DNA from 3 places in the Rhodoferax sp. LS1R11 genome. Region 2 is predicted to be linked to each of the others. Evidence: predicted binding sites of a transcription regulator. Region 2 holds the regulator's gene; each other region holds the start of a gene.

Region 1 (7,222 bases), on a different contig from region 2:
AGTTGCTGCCGGACTTCGACCGGTGAACCCGAGGCCATCAGGTGGCCGTGGTTCAGTACCAGGACGCGGTCAGCCTGCTCGGCCTCATCAACCAGGTGAGTGGCCCACAACACCATGCATTGATGCTCGCTCACCTGGGTTTTCACGGCCTGAAGCAAATCACGACGAGACTTGGGATCGAGTCCGACCGTGGGCTCATCCATCAAAATGAGCGACGGGCCATGCAGCAAGGCCCGCGCAAGCTCAACCTTGCGGCGATTACCGCCGGAGAGCTCCCGTACGGTGCGGTCCGGATCATCAGGCAACCCCAATTGACCCAACAGGGCCCGCGCTTGGTCTTGCACATCGTGCCAACGCAGTCCGTGGAGCTGGGCGTGAAACTTCAGGTTGCGCTTGACCGACAAATCCATGTCCAGCGCCTGCTGCTGAAAGACAACGCCAATGCGTGCAAGCACTTTTTGAGGCTGATGGCGAAGAGAAACGCCAAACAACTCGATATCACCGGCATCGGGTGAAAATAACCCGGTCAGAATTTGGAATAGCGTCGATTTGCCTGCTCCATTGGGACCGAGCAACACACAGAACTGACCGGGCTGCACGTCGATGCTGAGTTCATTTAACGCAACTTGCGATCCATACCGTTTGCTGATGTTCTTGATAGACAGCATGGTTCAGACGGGTATAAACCCGCATAGGGTATGTCGCGATTTGGAGCACATGGTTCTGTTTAAATTCATTTTCTTATTGCCAGCTAAATCTGCACAATTCATGCCAACAGGTATTCAACCCATGCAGCATCCCAAGTCATTATTGACCCGGCATCCTCCTCGACCAATAGGGCAATCCCGGAGCGCAACCGGTGCCACGCCGACTGCGCCATGAGCAGGGCATGGGTAGCCCTGGCCACCCTGCTTCTTGGCGGGTGTGCTTCTCTGAACAACACGACGCAAGGCAATGACCCGTTGAATTGCGAGTCCGCACCCGTTGAAAATCCGCTACTTTCCCGGTGGCAAAGGGTTGGGGAAAACATCTGGCTGAACCAGGGCGCATCGGACGCCTTGAGCACGCCGCTCAATCGGGGCCACGTCAGCAACGTGGTGTTCGTTGTTGATCCATCGGAGAACACCGAGCGGGGTTGGCTGGTGGGAAGCGGGCCTGATGCTGAAACAGGTCGCGCCTTGGCATGCAGTGTCAGACGAGACTTGGGCCATGAAATAACCGACGTGATCAGTCCGAGGGCTCAGCCTGAAAGCGTGCTCGGCGCCGCCGGTTTGGAAGTGGTTCGCCATTGGGCGCTGCCTGAGGTGCAAGCGGCCATGGGGGAACGCTGCGAGCGCTGCGTCAAGCGACTGGAGGCAGCGCTCGAGGCGCGACAGCCTCTGGTCAATCAGGTGGCCTTACCCAACCAGTTGATAGAGGGTCCTCTGCTGGGGCCATTCAATGTGATGCCTGTACAAGTTCAGCCCGGACAGGCGGTCGCGCTGCTTCACCATCGCGCCAGTAACGTCTGGATATTGCCCGGTGTCATCTGGGGCCGCGACCTGGTACCGGACTTGCGGGAAGCCGAAGTAACACACCTGCAACGCATACTTGACCAATTGACGGCGCTAAACCCAAAGACAGTGGTGCCGGAACAGGGCCCGGCGGCCAATGACTCATTGATTGAAAAAGACCGTCGGTACTGGCAGCGTTTGCTGAGGTCCCTGCAAGAGCTCTGGGACAGGGGAGAAAGTCAGCCAGGCATGGCGTCGGGATTGACTGCAGCTGAATGGGATGCGACCGGGCCGGAAGGACGACTGCGTGATCGACTCAATGTCCAACGTGCGTGGCAACAGTTCGAGAACAACAGTTTTAACGGCGACCCATCCAGCCGCCGTTAGCGGACAAATACCGGGAACGTCAATCCTGACTTTTCAATTTCCGGTAAATGGTGTTGCGGCTGATGTTTAACAACTTTGCTGCTCGGGAAACATTGCCCGCGCAAGTGTCCAATGCTCGCCGAATGGTCATGAACTCCACTTGCTCCAGATTGTCGAACACCGACGAGACAGGCACCGATGCATCTTGCACCCGCCATCGATCCCCTGAATCTGCGGCCATGTTCGCAGGTCTGGCCGAATGGAGAGAGGCATCGCTTGCCGGTGGCGCAGCCTGCAGCGTGGACGCGCTGACGGACAAGGGCATCGACAACTCATCGAGAAAATCGTCGGACAGGTGCGCCGCTGTGATTTCGTTGCTCTCACTGGCCATGATGGCGGCGGTCTTCAGCACGCTGTTGAGTTGACGCAAGTTGCCAGGCCACGGGTAACGCAAGAAGGCCTCAAGCAGCGTTGGCTGAATCGACAGCGGTCGGTTTGGCGAATGCTCACGCAGAATCTTTTGTGCCAGTGCGGCCAGATCGGTCCGGTCTCGCAGACGCGGCAGCTTCACTGAAATGCCATTGATGCGGTAGTAAAGATCGTCCCGAAAAGCACGCTGATCAATCAACTCCCGCAGGTTCCGGTGAGTTGCACTGATGAGGTTCACGTCAATATCGATGGGCCGGTGCCCCCCCAGCGGAACCACCTTGCGCTCTTGCAAAACGCGCAACAGGCGAGCCTGCAACGACAACGGCATATCTCCAATTTCATCAAGGAAAAGTGTACCGCCATTGGCCTGCAGGAGCTTGCCTGCCGCACCCTTGCGCTTGGCGCCGGTGAACGCACCTTCTTCATAGCCAAACAGCTCCGACTCAATCAGGGCCTCCGGTATCGACGCGCAATTGATCGCAACAAAGGGGCGATCCCGGCGCTGACTGAACTGATGAACTGCATTGGCCAAAAGCTCTTTACCCGTTCCGGTTTCACCCAGGATCAGAATGGGAATATCCTTGTCAATGACATGCCGAACCTTGTGAATCACCGAACGCACATGGGCATCGCCGAAGTCAAGCTCATCGAGTTGATGAGGCACACGCTTGCCTGTTTGCATGGCGTTCTGTGAGGGCACAGCAGGTACGACTGAGGTCGACGATGCTTGCGCCGTGGTGAAGTTGGTGTTGACCGTGCTCAAGGCCATCGCGGTCTCACCCCAGCTCACGCGAACGAATATTTCTGCACCATTTGACAGGTGCATCTTCATCGGCGCAAACGACGCCAGCCGGAGCTTGTCCATCAAATCCCCAAAAGCCAAACCGAACAGCGTGCGCATGCCCTGGATTCGCAAGGCTGAGGCACTGACATCGAGCAGGCGCAGACCAGCCCTGTTGGTTCCCAGTACTTTCCCGTCTTCCGAAAAAGCGATGATGCCCTCTTCAGGCGTGCCGATCAGATCTGCCGCCGCGTGAAAGTGCAATTGCAGGGACTGGCGAAACTTGTCTCGAAACCAATGACTCTCGATCGTGCGCGCGCACATCTCCACCAGTGCCATGGTGTGGGGATGAAATGAGCGTTTATCGCCGGAAACATCAAGCACCCCAATGACATTGCCGGAGTGATCCATGATGGGTGACGCGGCGCACGAGAGAAAATGATTGGACTGCATGTAGTGCTCATTGCCATGCACATAAATGTCTGTTTCCAGGACCAGCGCGGTACCCACCGCGTTGGTACCTTTGGAAGACTCCGCCCAACTCACACCGGGGCGCAACGCCACTTTTTCCGCATACTCGATAAAGGTGCTTTGGCAGCGCGTGCGCAGAACCGTTCCGTTGCCATCGGTCAGGACAATCATGCTGCCAAAGTCACCCACACATTTTCCCAACATCTCCACCACCGAGGTGGCCTGCGCAATCAGCCTGGCATTGCGTTCAAGCGTGATGCGAAAGTCGGCATGCATCTGGGCTGAAAAATCACAAGGCTCATAGGTCTTGAGACCCAGGTATTCGCAGCGGGCGTGTGACTCGATGATGAACGGATTCGGTGTCATTGGCCGCGCATCAACGGCATGCCCCCGATATGCCAAAGGCATGGACAGGCTGTCAAATGACGCCTCTTCATATTGCGCGGACATGTACTTGTCTCCTGTTCGGGTATTCCCGTATTTATTTGTCTATCAGTTGTCTCAACCTGTAGCGAATTGGATCAACCCGGCGGCCCGATCAGGTCAGCCCAAGTTCGTCAACCCGCTTCAACACGGGCTGTAGCCCATCGCGACGGGAGTGTACGCATGTTTGGAATCTACTTACCTTACACCCTTTTGGCAAGGCCCAGGGGTTGGCATAGTAGTTGCTGGTTTAAACGAGTTCACTAACTCCAATGGTTCGAAATCATGAAAAACTCCTCTCTCTTCCGCTTGCTTGGCTTGAGCGCAATTGCAGCACTTGCTCTGTCTGTTTCCTCTGTGGTGTTCGCCCACGGCGATGTCACGCCCCAGTCGGTTGATACCTCCACGCTGCCTAAACTCGGCACCGACTGGAAAGTTGACAACCCTTACCGTGGCAACGCGGCCGCCGTCAAGATAGGCTCGGCTGCGTACGGCCAGAATTGCGCACGGTGCCACGGGCTGGAAGCCATCTCCGGCGGTGTAGCACCCGACCTTCGCAAGATGGACAACGAATGCGTCAATTTGAAAGATGCCAAAAAACAGGCGATGTGCCTGCAGTCAACCGACGAATATTTTGTGGGCCGGGTCCGTCGTGGCCTGACACGCAACGGTGCCGTGTACATGCCTCCGTTTGAAGGAATCCTGAACCAGGAAGCCGTTTGGGCGCTCAAAAGCTACCTGGAAACCCGCCGGGAAAAACCCTTGGTTGCCGCCAAGTAAATTGACTGCACAATCGTTTCACCTCTATGACACTTGATTTCAAAAAGGAATTGGCATGACACTTGAAACCAGGTTGAACGCGGTGACACGCCGCCGTTTGCTGCAAGGGGCCACCCTGTTGCCGCTGGGCGGTCTCGCAAGCGCCGCATGGGCGCAAGAGGAACCCAACGCCCTCGCCCGCATCAAGGCGCGGGGCAGCCTCATTGTGGCGGTCTACAAGGCCATGCCCCCCTTCAGCGTCGATGGTGCAGGCATTGATGTGCTGATTGCGGAACAGTTGGCCAGCGAACTGGGGGTGAAGCTCAACCTGCTGCCGTTCTCGGCTGGCGAAAACATGCAGGACGACATCCGTAACATGGTCTGGAAAGGTCACTACCTGGGTTTCGGGCCGGCTGACGTTTTGTTGCATGTGCCGGTGGACAAGCCACTCATGGACAGCCAGAAGCAGGTTCTGATCTTCGCGCCTTACTACCGTGAAACGGTCGCAATGGCTTATGACGTGAGTCGTGTTCCCCAACTCGACACCCTGGCGGACCTGAAAGGCCAAAAAGTGGCGGTGGCAGGGCAGACGCTTGCGGGCTGGCTGCTGCTGGGCGCCGACGGTGGCGCTTACCGTGACCAGCTGATGACTCGCATGGACAACGGGACCGAAGCCGCCAGCCTCCTGTTGGCAGGCGATGTGGCTGTGGCTGCAGGCGATGCGTCCGAACTTCACAGTGTGCTGAAGGGCAACAAGCAGTACAAGGTCATTCCCTTGCCCATGCCTCGCGCACCCCGCAATGGCTGGGCAGTCGGGATGGCCGTCAAAAAGAACTCGACCGACCTGGCTCGCGCGTTGCAGTCGGCCATCAACACCATGGCCAAAGATGACCGTCTTTCAAAAATATTTGCGAGCTACAACGTGCCTTGGGGATCGGCCTGACACCATTGGCTCTGTCAATGCCCTTGCCCGCGCAGCGTAAAGCGGCGCGGGCAGATAATGTTTCTCAGCTAAAAATCGGCGGCTTGTTGCCACCGGTCTGCCCACATAGAGAGAGACCCCATGAACTACAGCGCCCAAACGACCCGCTACGACACCATGCCTTACCGCGTTTGCGGGCGAAGCGGGCTGAAACTACCGGCGGTGTCCTTAGGCCTGTGGCATAACTTTGGTGACGCCACGCCCTTCCAGACACAGCGCGACATGCTTCGTACTGCTTTTGATTCAGGCATCACCCACTTCGACCTGGCCAACAACTATGGCCCGCCTTACGGCAGTGCTGAGATCAATTTTGGCGAACACCTGCGTCGTGATTTCAAACCGTATCGCGATGAGCTTATTATTTCAAGCAAGGCTGGCTGGGACATGTGGCCCGGCCCCTACGGCCAAGGCGGCGGCTCCCGCAAATACGTGCTGGCCAGTCTGGACCAAAGCCTCAAGCGCATGGGCCTGGACTACGTAGACATTTTTTACTCTCACCGCTTTGATCCGGACACACCGCTTGAAGAAACCATGGGGGCACTGGCCAGCGCGGTTCAGCAGGGCAAGGCGCTTTATGTTGGCATCAGCAGTTACTCGGCAGAGAAGACCCGCGAAGCGGCCTCCATTTTGCGTTCCATGGGCGTCGCGCCGCTCATTCACCAGCCGTCCTACAGCCTGATGAACCGTTGGATTGAAGAAGATCTGCTCGACGCACTCGGCGACACCGGCATGGGCTGCATCGCCTTTAGCGCGCTGGCCCAGGGCCTGCTCACCAACAAATACCTCCATGGCATTCCTGCCGACGCCCGCATCAACCGCCCCGGCGGCGGCTCCATGAAGGCGGAACATCTCAGTGAGCAGAACATCAAACATGTCCGCGCCCTCAACGAGATTGCTCTGGCGCGCGGTCAAAGCCTGGCCCAAATGGCCACCGCCTGGGTCTTGCGCGATGCGCGCGTTACCTCGGCCCTGATCGGGGCCAGCCGACCTGAGCAGATTACCGAATTGGTCAGCGCCATGCAAAACCTGCAGTTCTCGGCTGAAGAACTGGCGGCCATCGACCAGCATGCGGTGGACGGCGGCATCAACCTGTGGCAGCGCCCGTCGACCAACCAGCGACCCGGTTGATCCGCACCGTTGGGCCAGGCCTCTGAAATGGCAATTGCACACGACGGGTTGAAGCACACAATGCAGGCATGAATCACACCACCCAGACCCAGCCAGGCGCTTCGTTGGCGCCAGAGGAACAGAGCCAACTCAAGCTGCTGCGTGCGCACCGGCGGGCTCATCGGCAAAAACATCCGCCCCGCCCACCGGCAGCACCGGAGCATTTTGCTTTTGCTCCCCCAACGCGGGGACAGCGCTTGGCGGACGCCGTGGCCTCCACCATCGGGTCATGGCGCTTCATCATTTTCCAAAGCACGGCCATTGCCTTGTGGATTACCGGCAATGCCCTGACCGGGCGCGGCGCGTGGGATCCCTATCCCTTCATTTTGCTCAACCTGCTGTTGTCATTCC
Region 2 (7,222 bases):
AAACGAGTTGAGGGGGATCCCGGGCGATATTCCAGCATAGAACACCCTGTTTGGCAAACCCGGCGGCAACGCCTTGTGACAATGTTGGCGGTATGTCCATTTTTCGGGTCTGGCGTGCCTCGTAAAATCGACGGATGCTGTCTGTAAAAATTGAATTACTCGAATCCCTGGCGCAAGCCCTGGAAAACCTCTCACCCGGCGCCGGTGCCAAAGCCGCCTTTGAGTCGCCCAAAGTCGCGGCCCATGGCGACTTGGCCACCACCGCTGCCATGCAACTGGCCAAGCCGCTCAAACTCAATCCGCGCCAACTGGCCGAGACCCTGCGTTCGGCCTTGCTGGCCGCGGTGCCCTATCAGCGCTGGGTCGAGGCCATTGACATTGCCGGTCCCGGCTTTATCAACATCAAACTCAAACCCGAGGCCAAACAGCAGATCGTGCGCGAGGTGCTGACCCAGACCACCACGTTCGGTGCGCAGGCTCCAACGGGCCACCGCATGCTGGTGGAGTTCGTGTCGGCCAATCCGACTGGGCCGCTGCATGTGGGCCACGGCCGCCAGGCCGCCCTGGGTGACGCAATTTGCAACCTGTTTCAGACCCAGGGCTGGGACGTGCACCGGGAGTTCTATTACAACGACGCCGGGGTGCAGATCGGCACACTGGCCAACAGCACCCAACTGCGCGCCAAGGGCTTCAAGCCGGGCGACGCCGAGTGGCCCGAGCTGGCTTACAACGGGGACTACATTGCCGACATTGCCACGGACTTTCTGGCGAAAAAGACGGTCAAGTCAGATGACCGCGAGTTCACGGCGTCAGGCGATGTCGAGGCGCTGGACGATATTCGCCAATTTGCCGTGGCCTACCTGCGCCATGAACAAGACCTGGATCTGCAGGCCTTCTCGGTCAAGTTTGACAACTACTACCTGGAATCCAGCCTGTACACCAGTGGCAAGGTTGACGCGGTGGTCCAGCGCCTGCAGGACGCCGGCAAGACCTATGAGCTGGACGGCGCGCTGTGGCTCAAGTCCACCGAGTACGGGGACGACAAGGACCGCGTCATGCGCAAAGGCGACGGCAGCTACACCTATTTTGTGCCTGACGTGGCCTACCACATCACCAAGTGGGAGCGGGGCTTTGAGAAGGTGGTCAACATCCAGGGCACCGACCACCACGGCACCATCGCCCGCGTGCGGGCGGGGCTGCAGGCGGCCAATGTGGGCATCCCCCAAGGGTACCCGGACTATGTGTTGCACACCATGGTACGGGTGGTGCGTGGGGGCGAAGAGGTCAAAATCTCCAAGCGTGCGGGCAGCTATGTCACGCTGCGCGACCTGATCGAGTGGACCAGCAAGGATGCCGTGCGCTTCTTCCTGCTCAGCCGCAAGCCTGACACCGAGTACACCTTCGATGTGGACCTCGCCATTGCCAAGAACAACGACAACCCGGTGTACTACGTGCAATACGCCCACGCCCGCATTTGTTCGGTGCTGGCGGCCTGGCGCGAGAAGGACGGCGGCGATGCGGCGACGCTCAAGGATGTGGATCTCTCCGCGCTGCAAAGCCCGCAAGCCCAGGCGCTGATGCTGTTGCTGGCCAAGTACCCTGACATGCTGACTGCTGCGGCGGTGGACTTTGCGCCGCACGATGTCACTTTCTACCTGCGCGAACTCGCTGCTTGCTACCACAGCTACTACGATGCCGAGCGCATTCTGGTCGATGATGAAGCCGTCAAGCTGGCCCGTCTGGCGCTCGTCGCCGCGACGGCGCAGGTGTTGCACAATGGTTTGGCCGTGCTGGGTGTGAGTGCCCCGCAAAAGATGTAAACAAAGAGAGAGAGACAGCGAATGAAACAGCAACGTGGTGGAACCATCCTGGGGTTCATTGTTGGGGTTGTGGTCGGTTTGGCTGCGGCGTTGGCCGTGGCGGTCTATGTCACCAAAGTCCCGGTCCCGTTTGTCAGCAAATGGCAAAGCCGTACGGCCGATATGGATGTGGCCGAGAGCAAAAAGAACAAAGACTGGGACCCCAACACCCCTTTGTATGGCAAGAACCCGGCCAAGCCCATCACACCCGCTCCGGCTCCGGTGACTGAGACGGCGCCAGCCGACGGAGCGGCGGTGGTTGCGCCTCCTGTGGCTGTGGTCAAGGCCAAACCGGCTTTTACGGCGGCCTCAGACGCTGCCCCCACGACAGCTCCGAAAACGAAAGCTGACGTGAAGTCGGCCAGCAGCGTGGACCCCTTGGGCGATCTCGCCAAGGCCAAGTCCTCTGGCGCGACCGCTGAACCATTCACCTACTTCGTGCAGGCGGGCGCATTTCGCACCCCCGAAGACGCAGAAAGCCAGCGTGCAAAATTGTCTCTCAGTGGCATAGAAGCCCGGGTGACCGAGCGTGAACAGGCCGGGCGGGCCGTGTTTCGGGTGCGGGTCGGGCCTTTTGACAAAAAGGACGAAGCCGAACGAACCAAGGAAAAACTGGACGCCGCCGGGATGGACACCGCGTTGGTCCGGGTACAGCGTTAATCCCCCTGAACGGTGCGAAGTACCGAACTTATCGTCGCCATCCTGATCCGATATCTTTTTGTTTGGAGTATTTGAAGATGAAACGTCGTGAATTTTCTCTGGCTTGCAGTGCGGCTGCAGGGGCTGCACTGGTTCCGTTGGCTGCCCAGGCGCAAGCGAAGCCGCCTGAGGCAGGTACGGATTATCTGGTGGTGGAGAAGCCCGCTGCCGTCGAAGCCAAGGCCGGGATCATCGAGGTTGTTGAATTCTTTTGGTACAGCTGCCCCCATTGCAACGCCTTCGAGCCCACTTTTGACGCCTGGAGCAAGCGCGTACCCAAAGACGTCATGGTGCGCCGGGTGCCGGTCGCGTTCCGTGACGACTTCGTGCCGCAGCAGCGCCTGTTTTATGCCCTGGAGGCCATGGGCCTGATCGACAAGCTTCACAGCAAGGTGTTTGCCGCGATTCATGTGGAAAAACAAAGCCTGGACAAGGTCGGCCCCATCGGAGACTGGGTGGCCAAGCAGGGCGTGGACAAGGCCAAGTTCCTGGAGCACTTCAATTCCTTCTCCGTCTCCACCAAAGCGTCTCGCGGCACCCAGTTGCAAAACGCCTACAAGGTGGAAGGCGTTCCCGCCCTGGGCATTGGCGGGCGTTTTTACACCGATGGCTCGTTGGCCAAGAGCATGGAGCGCGCACTGAAAGTAGCTGAGCACCTGATGGCAGGCATTCGCACGGGCCGGTGATCACCTCATTCGCTGAACTGGCCCGGGTGGCAGGGCGTTCAGCCGGGACGCCGTTGCGGCTAAGCGACAGCTCGTGTCTGTCAAGCAGATTCAGGCATTTGTGACGTAACAGGCTTGAGTCAACGCTTACCGTCGTTACAATCCAAAGGCAACGTATTAATGCAAGATTCGTGCCTTTATGAAATCATCACTTTCCTCTCTGCTTTTGATCGCGGCGCTGGCCCTTTCGGGGGGAATCGCGCACGCCGACAAAGCGGACCGCAACAAGCCCATGAATGTGGAAGCTGATACCTTGCGTTACGACGACGCCAAGAAGACCAGTGTCTTCACCGGCGGCGTGGTCTTGACCAAGGGCAGCATCGTGATTCGGGGTACCAAAATTGAGGTTCGCCAGGACGCCGAGGGTTACCAGTTCGGGCTGGTGACTTCGGAGCCCGGCAAGCTGGCCTACTTCCGGCAAAAACGTGAAGGCCTGGATGAGTACATCGAAGGCGAAGGCGAGACCATCGAGTACGACAGCCGGGCCGACACCGTCAAGTTCATCAAAAAAGCGCAGCTGCGCCGCTTTCAGGGCACCAAACTGAACGACGAAATGACCGGCGCCGTTATTTTCTACAACAATAGCACAGACGTTTTCACGATTGATGGCTCAGTGGCCAAGGCCAGTCCGGGCACGCCAGCCGGGCGCGTGCGTGTCATGCTGACACCCAAGTCGGACCCTGCTGCGGCCAACGGCGCAAGCCCTTCGCCGGTGCTGCGCGCCAGCCCGACGCCGGAGGAGCCGAAAAAGTGACGAACGACGTCTCTGTGGCCGAGGCCTCGTCTCGGGCCGATGGCCTCAACGGCGAAAGCCGGCTTGTGGCCAGCCACCTGCAGAAGTTCTATGGCAGCCGCAAGGCCGTCAAGGACGTGTCGCTGACGGTTCGAAAAGGCGAGGTGGTGGGCCTGCTGGGTCCCAACGGTGCGGGCAAAACCACGTCGTTCTACATGATTGTGGGCCTGGTGCGCGCCACCTCGGGTGACATCACCATTGATGGCCAGTCCATCGAGCACATGCCCATTCACCGGCGGGCCCGCCTGGGGCTGAGTTACCTGCCGCAGGAAGCCTCCATTTTTCGCAAGCTCAATGTGGAAGACAACGTGCGCGCCGTGCTGGAGCTGCAGCGCGACGAGGCCGGCAAACCCCTGGGCAAAGCCGAGATCGAGAAACGTCTGACCGAGCTGCTGCAGGAGTTGCGCGTGGACCACCTGCGGGAAACGCCCGCCCTGGCGCTGTCCGGTGGCGAGCGGCGCCGGGTTGAAATTGCCCGCGCGCTGGCTACCCAGCCCCGGTTCATTCTGCTGGACGAACCGTTTGCCGGGATTGACCCGATTGCCGTGATCGAGATCCAGCGCATCATCAGTTTTTTGAAAGCCCGGGGTCTGGGCGTGCTGATCACCGACCACAACGTGCGCGAAACCCTGGGCATTTGTGATCACGCCTACATCATCAGCGACGGCACCGTGCTCGCTGAGGGCACACCTTCCGAGATCGTCAACGACGCCAACGTGCGTCGGGTCTATCTGGGTGAACACTTCAAAATGTAGATATATGGCCCCCACGTTTGTCACTGCGTGTACTGCACTGCCCCCCGAGGGGGGCTGGCCTTGCTTGGGGCGGCCCGGCGCGGCGGCCTTTACTCACGCGCCCGACACTGCGGTGAGCACATGAAGCAAGGTCTTTCCCTCCGTGTTTCGCAGCACCTGGCGCTCACGCCGCAGTTGCAGCAGTCGATCCGCCTGTTGCAACTCTCCACGCTGGAGCTGAGCCAGGAAGTCGACCAGATGCTGGACGACAACCCGTTTCTGGAGCTGGGCGCAGACCAGCCGGTGCGCGAGGAGTTTGGTCTGGCGCAGGCCGATACGCCCGTGCGCAATGACGATCTCAATGCCGAAGCTGCTACCAATACTGTAGCTGACTACGCAGTAGAGACGAGGGCTACAGGCGAAAATGATACTGAAGTCACGCCGCTGTCCGCCGACGACGGCCAAAGTTGGGAAGGCGATGGCAGCGCCTCCCTGTCACCCGACGACAGCGAGTGGGGTGGCGATGCCAAGCCCAGCACCAACAACCTCAACGGCAACGAAGACGCCGATGTGACCGAGATGGCGCGCACCCAGGAGTCGCTGCAAAGTCATTTGCACCGCCAGGCGCTGGCCTTGCGTTTGAGTGAGGAAGACCGCGCCGCCCTGCGATTTTTGATCGAGTCCCTGAACGACGACGGCTACCTGGAGGACACACTCATCTCGCTGGCCCAGGGCCTGGCCGGGGACGGCGATGCCGAGCAGGTCGAACAACTGGTGCACCATTTCACGGTGGCGCTGTCGCTGCTGCAAAGCCTGGAGCCCGCGGGGGTCGGGGCGCGCCATCTGGCCGAGTGCCTGACCTTGCAACTGAAGGCCTTGCTGGCCAGGGCGGTGACGGACCCGGCCTCCCGACAGTTGCAGTCGGTCCTGAAGGTGGCCTTGCGCATCTGTGCCCAGCCGATGGACCTGCTGGCGCGACGCGACGTGAAGCGACTCGTTCAGGTGTGCGCGGTCACCGATGCCGCCGTGCGCGAAGCCATTGCGCTCATCGCCCGCCTGGAGCCCAAGCCGGGCCGGCGGTTTGTGAATGTGGAACGCAACATCGTGGTGCCCGATGTGCTGGTGGTCAAGGTCGGCAAGGGCGCTCAGGCCAAATTCCAGGTGCGGCTCAATGCCGAGGTGATGCCCCGCCTGCGGGTGCATGACATCTACGCCAACGCGCTCAAGCAGCACAAGGGCGGCGGTAGCGAGTCGTCCAACTTTGCGGCGCTGCAGCAGCGGCTGCAGGAGGCGCGCTGGTTCATCAAGAACATCCAGCAGCGCTTTGACACGATTTTGCGGGTCAGCAACGCCATTGTGGAGCGTCAAAAGAGCTTCTTCACCCATGGTGAACTGGCCATGCGCCCCTTGGTGCTGCGCGAGATTGCCGACGAGCTGGGCCTGCACGAATCGACCATCAGCCGGGTGACCACGGCCAAGTACATGGCCACGCCGTTTGGCACGTTTGAGCTCAAGTATTTCTTTGGCTCCGGCCTGGGCACCGACTCGGGCGGCAACGCATCCAGCACCGCAGTGCGCGCCCTGATCAAGCAATTCATCAGCGCCGAAAGCGTGACCAAGCCGCTCAGCGACAACCAGATTTCCGAGATGCTCAAAGAGCAGGGCATCGACTGCGCCCGCCGCACGGTGGCCAAATACCGCGAAGGTCTGCGGATTGCCCCCGCATCCTTGCGCAAGGCGCTGTAGCGCCTTTATCCAGAACACCATGAACCAACTTCAATTATTTTTGCCCTGCGCCGCCGGCGTCGAGGACTACCTGGCGCCCGAGATTCTGCGCATCACCGGCTTGCCGCCAGGCTGCGTGACCAAGCAGCGCGGCGGCGTGGCCGTGCGCACCTCCATGGCGCATGCCATGCTGCTCAATCTGTACAGCCGCCTGGCCCAGCGCGTGCTGGTGCTGCTGTCCTACACCGAGTACCGTGGCGAGCAGGACCTGTACCGCGCCGCCAGCGAGGTGGCGTGGGAGCGCTGGTTCACGCCGAAGGAAAGCATCAAGGTGGAGGTAACGGCGCAACACAGCCCGCTCACCTCGTTGAACTTTGCGGCGCTCAAGATCAAGGACGCGGTGTGCGACCGGTTTCGGGAGACCGCGGGCGGTGTGCGTCCGGACGTCAACACCCAGTGGCCCGACGTGCGTATTTACACCCACCTCACCACCGACCACTGCTCGCTGTACATCGACACCTCGGGCGAGCCGCTGTTCAAACGTGGCTGGCGCGAGGACAAGGGGGATGCGCCCTTGAAGGAAACCCTGGCCGCGGCCATGATTGCCGCCAGTGGCTGGGCCGATGGCGACGAAGATTTGCAGCCCTTGTACGACCCCTGCTGCGGCAGCGGCACCGTGGTGATTGA
Region 3 (7,222 bases), on a different contig from region 2:
TTCGAGACGGTTATGGGGCAGCGACCGAACAAGGCAAGCTGGTACGCCGTGACCTGGCAACGCCTGGACAAGTTGAAGGGTTACGACGTGGGCGCATTGGAGTCTTTCCGTAGAGGGGCCTACGCATCGGGGGTTGTGCTCCATGCCAAACCCACGCGGGAAGAACTTTACGAAAAGTGGCGGCAACCGAAAAACGAAAACGCTAGCCTTAAACCGTCTGGCGGTGTAGAGCGTTTGGCCTTAGCACCGTCTCACGGCGCAATAGCCCCCCATTTGGGGATGCTTTCTACACCGTCTAACGGAAGCCATCTAAATATGCCATCTGTTGCAGTCAATTCCGTGTCTGCTGGTGCTGGCAATGACACATGGGGCAACGCTGCGGCGGCTTGAGTGGAAATATTACCACCCACGATGCAAGCCAAAAGGTCGTGGGGAGCGCTGGCGGCGCACGGTCAGACGCCAATTCAGTGTCGCGGGTTTCCAAACTTGCCAATTGATTTCGGTTTTAAAAATGGGTAGGCCATGGGCAAGAGTTGCACAACTGATAAACGGGCCTTGGATGTACGAAAAATCCAGCGTGCCGGATGTCTGAGGCCGGGCAAGTCATTGAACTGGACTTGGAGCCGCAACGGTGAACAAGTGGCGTCCATTGAAATGCAGGTACAAGCCGACAAGGTGAGGCTGATCTATCAGACAACGCCGTATGGGGGCGAACCCAAGCGCATGGATTACCCGGTACGCCTGGACTGGACAGGCTGCAACTATGGCGGGCAGCGTGTCTGGTGGCTGTGCCCGGCGGTGGGCTGTGGGCGGCGTGTGGCGGTGCTGTACGGGGGCGCGGTGTTTGCGTGCAGGCACTGCCACCGGCTGGCCTACAACAGCAATAACGAGACGGCAAACAGTGGTGGCTATCGACGGGCTAACAAGCTACGCGACCGGTTGGGCTGGGTGCCTGGCGTGATCCATGGGGCAGGCGGCAAACCCAAGGGGATGCACTGGCGCACCTACTGGCGATTGATGGCCATCTATGAGGGCTATGAGCGGCAGACCATGGCCGGGCTGGCGGTGACGATGGGGCGGCTGAAAGCCAAGATGCAGAGGATGGGACTGTAGGGGTTGGATAAGGACTAGTTGCCGTCTCGCAAAGCGCCGAATCACACCGCAACTAAATGCCAGTGGCAGCCTAAAAACGGCCCCTAAATGTGTCGAGAAAGTTTACATGTTGTTACAGCTGATACGTGAAATTTCGCACGTATTTGATATTTATCAATGAGTTACGTTCGTTGGCGCGATCCGTGCATATTTGATTGCATCGATCACCATAACAAGTTGGAAGCAAATATGAAATTCACCACCATCAAGTCCATCGCCATTTCATTGCTGTTTGTTGGCGCCGCCGCTGTGTCAACCTTTGCAAATGCAACGTTGGTTGGAGACACCATTTCAGCAAGCGGAATCTCTTTGGGACCAGCGAGTGCCACGATTGGCAGCGGAGTTGAATTCAAGGGAATCGCGAACTACGTTAATTTTGACTTTGGGGCAAATACACTCACGGTTACTGCTAATGGCGTAGGTTGGGGCGGTTTTGGAACCTATACGTTCAGCGGTTTTGATGACGTCATCACGTCCTTGTCACTCGCGTCTAACTCTGGATTTAACGCTGCGTTTACCAGTAATTTCGGGTTTACTGACCACGCTATGACTTTTAACTTTAATACCGGGTCTGCTTCTCAGGGCGCAGCCGCCGTATTCAATATCAATAGCAGCGCGGTGCCGGAACCGGAAACTCTTGGCCTTTTTGGACTGGCATTGTTGGCACTCGCAGTGTCCCGCCGATCAAAACGAATCTAATACCTAAGCCGCTATCAGGCTGACAACGAACCCCGCATTGGCGGGGTTTTCTGTTTGGGGAGTCCGTGTCTGGAAGGGGCTGATAAAAGTCTGCGCTTCATCACGATGTCAACCGACTGCGAAGGTTTGAGATAACGCTAACGCACAAAACGTGTCGTGCGCGTGCGCGAAAGACGGGGGTTTTCTTTGATCATCGCGCACACGCGCACGCGAGGCGGGGGCGGGTGCAAAGTCTGGCACTTTGCGAAGCCGGACACTAACTGTTACCCCACGCAGAGATTAAATTTCCCTTTTTGAATTAATTCAAAATCAGCAAATGGCAGGACAGGCCCAAGGATGGCACCGTCACAAGGCTGCAACAGATTGAAAAGAAGTTGCAGAGGATTTTTCAGTTCAAGCAAGATTAAACGCCGGGCCATTTTCGGTCAGTTTGTAGGGGTAGCAAAAGCAATACCGGGGAACAAACCGGGGAACATAACGGAGATGAAAGATGAAAAATCTAGCATCCATGCGGGTTTCAAGGTATCTTTCAATTGACCCCCCAGCCCATACCGCATGACAAAGGCCTCCAAGTAGCGATACTCGGAGGCCTTTTTCTTTGTTGCGACTTCTGCATTAAAAATCGGTCAATGGGGCTCGGTTTTGCCATGATGGTCTTCGTTTTTCCAAGAAGGCGTCACCCGAAAGGTAAATCTGGCGGCCTGCGGTTCTTGAACTTCCCCCAATGTCACGGATAGCGCTCGGTCAACCTGTAAAAGGAATTCGGACGAGTCCGCCACTGGCAGATACGCGCTGGTGAATGATGCAAAGTTGTCGAGACGGTATGTTCTGGATGACATGATGACCTCTTCCGACGTATTAATTTTGATGCTGTTTGAAGCTTACAGCCGGGTTGACAGAGGCATGTATCGCTTTGTTTCCTTGCCAATTCAGGGAGGAGTTGCGCGGTTTACCGGGCATCATCCGATGGCTGGGAGACGTATTTCCGGGTTGGCGTCAGCCGACTGGCGGTCAATATCGCGCGATTTCTCTCGATTGGACAGGTTTTGGTCCTTTCTGTACGCTAACGCCCAGTTACAAAAAATCGCCCGAATTCCGTGGGTTCTTGGGCCTCGCAGGCCTTGCGGCGATTCCCGTCATCCTTGACTGTATTAGCCGGGTATTGAGGTTGACTTGGACAAGTGGAGTCCGATAGATCAGAATTCGCTTATATGTTTGCGTTCAGGCGCGGGCATATCATCAATTCTCAACAACTCAGGAAAAACTCATGTCTAACCGTCGCGAATTTATCGTTCAACTCAGCTTTGCCAGCGGCGCCTTGATGGCCGGTAACGTCATGGCCCAAGGTGCCATGGTCGCGGAGTCAGACGCACAAGCGGCCGCTTTGGGCTACAAGGCAGACGCTACCAAGACTGACAAAGTCAAGTTCCCCAAATATGCCGCTGGCCAGGTTTGCAGCAACTGTGCGCTGTACCAGGGTAAGCCTGCCGATGCAGCGGGTGGCTGTCCGTTGTTTGCCGGCAAGCAAGTGGCTGGCAAGGGCTGGTGCAGCGCCTACGCCAAAAAGGCCTGATCCTCATCGAATCACGTTGACGGATTCAATCATTCCCTGAATGTTTTGGGCACCAGGTTTTGTTCCTGGCGTTTTCATTGCACCTTGCCGGACTGCTTGTCCGGCTTTGCGATACTCGGGGCATGCAGTTACAAGACATTCTTTATTCCCAGGGTTTCGGAACCCGACGTGTGTGTGCCGGCCTGGTTCAACAGGGCTTGGTGCAGGTTTATGAGTCAAATGAGGCTGTAGCCCCCGTTAAATGTACGGAGTCAGCTACTGAATTTGTAGCAGAAGGTTTGCGTTTCCAGGTGCAGGGCATCGATTGGCCCTACCATGAAAAAGCCTATGTGATGCTGAACAAGCCCACGGCGACCGAATGCTCCCAGAAGCCGTCAACTTACCCCAGCATTTACACCCTGTTGCCGTCACCGCTGCGCCTGCGTCCGCAAAAAGGTGCGGTGCAAGGGGTGCAGGCGGTCGGTCGGCTGGACCAGGACACCACCGGCCTGCTGCTGCTCACGGACGACGGCAAGTTCATCCATCGCATGAGTTCACCGCGCCACCATGTGCCCAAGGTGTATGAGGTGACTGTCAAACACCCGCTGGACGACCAGCAGGTCAGCAAGCTGCTGGCAGGTGTGGTGCTGGACGATGACCCCAAGCCCGTGCGGGCGGCTGCGGCCGAGGCGGTGTCCAGTCACCATCTGCGCCTGACCCTGACAGAGGGCAAGTACCACCAGGTCAAACGCATGGTAGCCGCTGTCAGCAACCGGGTGGAGGGTTTGCAGCGCTCCCGGATTGGTGGCCTGAAGTTGCCCGATGATCTCGCGCCAGGCCAGTGGCGCTGGTTAAGCCCGGCGGACCTTGCCAGCATCGCCGGTTGACCTAAGGCAACAAGTCGTTGATGGCTGGCGCAGGGGCGGCGGCAGCGGGCGGGAGATGACAGCTACACTTGACGGTTACCTGAAAGAGTGCTGCATTGTGACGTTTTCCGCCTGTTTTCCTGCTTTTTCCCTGATCCAACGGTCCGCTCGAATCACCAGTGTCATGGCCTTGACGATGGCCGCTTTGGCGCCATTGGCAGCCCATGCCCAAGCCAGACCCGTTTTTGTCCTGAATTCGCTGGATGCCAGCGTCAGCGTGATTGATCCCGTGACCTGGACCGAGACCAAGCGCATCCCCACCGGCAAAGAGCCGCATCACATGTACCTCACCCCCGATGAAAAGTCGCTGGTGATTGCCAATGCGCTGAGCGACTCCCTGTTGTTTGTGGACCCGAAGACGGCCGAGGTGCAGCGCACCGTGCGCGACATTCTGGACCCCTATCAGTTGCGTTTCTCGCCCGACATGAAGTGGTTTGTCACCGTGGCCAACCGGCTCAACCATGTGGACATTTACCGCTGGGATGGCAGCAACCTGACGCTGGCCAAACGCATTGCCACCGGCAAGACGCCCAGCCATCTCTGGATTGACAGCAAAAGCAGCGTGGTCTACGCCTCCATGCAGGACAGCGACGAGTTGGTAATGATCGACCTGGTCAGCCAAACCCTCAAATGGCGCGGCAAGACCGGCGCCATGCCAGCTGATGTGTTTGGCACCCCGGACGACAAGTTTCTGCTCGTGGGCCTGACCGGCGGCGAGGGTGTGGAGGTGTATGACGTCTCCGGTCGCGAACCCCGTTTGGTCAAGCTGATCAAAACCGGGCAGGGCGCGCATGCATTTCGCGGTGCGGGCGACAAGCGCCACGTGTTTGTGAGCAACCGGGTGGCCAATACCATCAGCAAGATCGATTACCAGACCATGTCCGTTGTCGAGAGCTACCCGGCGCCCAGTGGGCCGGACTGTATGGATCTGTCGCCTGACGGCCAGTTCCTTTACGTGGCGTCGCGTTGGGCCAAGAAGCTGACCGTGATCGACACCAAAACACGCCAGGTGGTACGCCAGGTCAATGTCGGCAAGTCACCACATGGCGTCTGGACACTCGCTCATGCTGCCCGGCAATAAACTCCCGTTGCTCCTGGGTGCTATATTTTTGATAGCTACTCCCGCGCGTTCGGCGGACGCTGTGGCACCAAAAGCCTGTGAAAACCCGCTGTATCTGACTTTCGATACCGGCCACATGGAAGTGGCCTCCTTGATTGCCGACGTGCTCAAACGCCAAAACGTCAAGGTCACTTTTTTTGCCGCCAATGAGCGTACCAAGGTCGGCGACGGCAGTCTGGGTAACCACTGGGCGCCGTGGTGGAAAGCCCGGTCGGCCGAAGGACATGAGTTTGCCTCGCACACCTATGACCATGTGTACTGGCGGGGGGACCTGCCCGGTGTCGAGCCCAAGTTCCGCATGCAGGCCACCGCTGGCGCCTTTGAGGGCCGTGAATTTACCTTTGATGCCAAAAAATACTGCGGCCAATTGGCCTATGCGAATGAGCGCCTGCAAGACTTCACGGGCAAAAAACCTTTGTCCTTGTTTCGCGCACCGGGCGGCAAAACATCGCCACGCCTCCTGGCGGTGGCGAAGGCCTGTGGGTACGAGCATGTGGGCTGGGCGCCCGCCGGTTTTCTGGGCGACGAGTTGCCCAGCGAGAAGTTCAGCAATGAAGCCTTGCTCAATAAAGCACTCCGTGACATCAAAAAAGGCGACATCCTGATGGCCCATCTGGGTATCTGGTCGCGCAAAGATCCGTGGGCGCCCACCGTGCTGGAGCCGCTCATCATGGGTCTCAAGGACAAGGGCTTTTGCTTTGCCACGCTGCGTGATCACCCGGCTTACAAAGCCTGGGTGATGGCACCGGGCCACTAGTCCGCGACCCTGAAGACGTGAGTTGTTGATGGACTTTTTTGCCAATACGTTCTCAGACGCCCAAGGCTGGCTGTTTGAATCTGTTTTTCAGCCGGTCATGTTCGCGCTGGGGATGGGCAATCTCCTGTCAGACGGGTATGTGGCCGCGGGCTGGCTGTTGGTGGGGCTGATTCAGCTTGTCGTTCTGGTCGCCGTCATCGGGCCCTTGCAACGCTGGCGTCCGGTTGAACCGGTGACCGACCATGCGGCGGTGCGCATCGACATGCTGTACACCGTCATCCACCGCCTCGGGTTATTTGGGCTGGTCTTGTTTTTTTCGCTGGACCCCCTGTTCGATGAATTCTTTGGCGCCTTGCGCGTGGCAGGTCTCAGTACCTTTCAGCTGGATGCCCTGTGGCCGGGCGTGACCGACCGGCCCGTGGTGAGCTTGCTGCTGTACCTGGTGGTGATTGATGCGCTGGATTACTGGATCCACCGCGGCCAACACCAGTTTGAATGGTGGTGGAAGCTGCACGCCCTGCACCATTCCCAACGTCAGATGACGATGTGGACTGACAACCGCAACCACTTGCTGGATGACGTGCTCAGAGACGTGATCGTGGTCGTGGTGGCGCAACTCATCGGCATCGCACCCAGCCAGTTTGTGGCGATTGTGGCGTTCACCCAGCTTAGCGAGAGCTTTCAGCATGCCAACCTGCGTCTCTGGTTTGGCCGTGTGGGCGAACGCCTGTGGATCAGTCCGCGTTTTCACCGCTTGCACCACAGTATTGGCCTTGGCCACGAGTCGACCGGCAAGAACACGCTGGGTGGGCATAACTTTGGCGTGCTGTTGCCTTGGTGGGACATGCTGTTTGGCACGGCCAACTTCGAACTCCGGTTTGATGCGACCGGTGTTCGCGACCAGGTCGAGCAGGGCCGCGATTATGGCCGGGGCTTCTGGGCGCAGCAGTGGCTGGGGCTCAAGCGTTTGGCAGGGCGCGCGTAGCGCCATTTTTGCTCAGGGCGCGTCGGGTTAT

Evidence for each region. The regulator sigma-54, encoded in region 2, starts transcription at its own class of promoters, with help from an activator protein. The targets are predictions, from matches to a motif close to TGGCANGNAANCTGCTTT.
Region 1: pedF (cytochrome c-550 PedF) is a predicted target of sigma-54. The motif match lies at 4,195-4,212, and genes of this name have one in related genera.
Region 3: AC097N_RS13995 (PEP-CTERM sorting domain-containing protein) is a predicted target of sigma-54. The motif match lies at 1,285-1,302, and genes of this name have one in related genera.

Annotation. Positions count from the first base shown of each region.
Region 1 covers NZ_JBWMAW010000016.1:31,930-39,151, reverse strand. Annotated here, with positions in the region: gene AC097N_RS17065 (ABC transporter ATP-binding protein) at 1-668, opposite strand, end outside; gene AC097N_RS17060 (MBL fold metallo-hydrolase) at 879-1,880, shown strand; gene AC097N_RS17055 (sigma-54-dependent Fis family transcriptional regulator) at 1,900-3,990, opposite strand; gene pedF (cytochrome c-550 PedF) at 4,249-4,743, shown strand; gene AC097N_RS17045 (substrate-binding periplasmic protein) at 4,799-5,665, shown strand; gene mgrA (L-glyceraldehyde 3-phosphate reductase) at 5,786-6,832, shown strand; gene AC097N_RS17035 (DUF1003 domain-containing protein) at 6,901-7,222, shown strand, end outside.
Region 2 covers NZ_JBWMAW010000002.1:95,749-102,970, reverse strand. Annotated here, with positions in the region: gene argS (arginine--tRNA ligase) at 135-1,820, shown strand; gene AC097N_RS03200 (SPOR domain-containing protein) at 1,842-2,519, shown strand; gene AC097N_RS03195 (thiol:disulfide interchange protein DsbA/DsbL) at 2,597-3,244, shown strand; gene lptA (lipopolysaccharide transport periplasmic protein LptA) at 3,423-4,037, shown strand; gene lptB (LPS export ABC transporter ATP-binding protein) at 4,034-4,831, shown strand; gene rpoN (RNA polymerase factor sigma-54) at 4,952-6,556, shown strand; gene AC097N_RS03175 (THUMP domain-containing class I SAM-dependent RNA methyltransferase) at 6,576-7,222, shown strand, end outside.
Region 3 covers NZ_JBWMAW010000011.1:72,866-80,087, forward strand. Annotated here, with positions in the region: gene AC097N_RS13985 (hypothetical protein) at 1-390, shown strand, start outside; gene AC097N_RS13990 (hypothetical protein) at 556-1,113, shown strand; gene AC097N_RS13995 (PEP-CTERM sorting domain-containing protein) at 1,342-1,851, shown strand; gene AC097N_RS14000 (high-potential iron-sulfur protein) at 3,119-3,424, shown strand; gene AC097N_RS14005 (16S rRNA pseudouridine(516) synthase) at 3,547-4,290, shown strand; gene AC097N_RS14010 (YncE family protein) at 4,454-5,410, shown strand; gene AC097N_RS14015 (polysaccharide deacetylase family protein) at 5,394-6,206, shown strand; gene AC097N_RS14020 (sterol desaturase family protein) at 6,235-7,191, shown strand.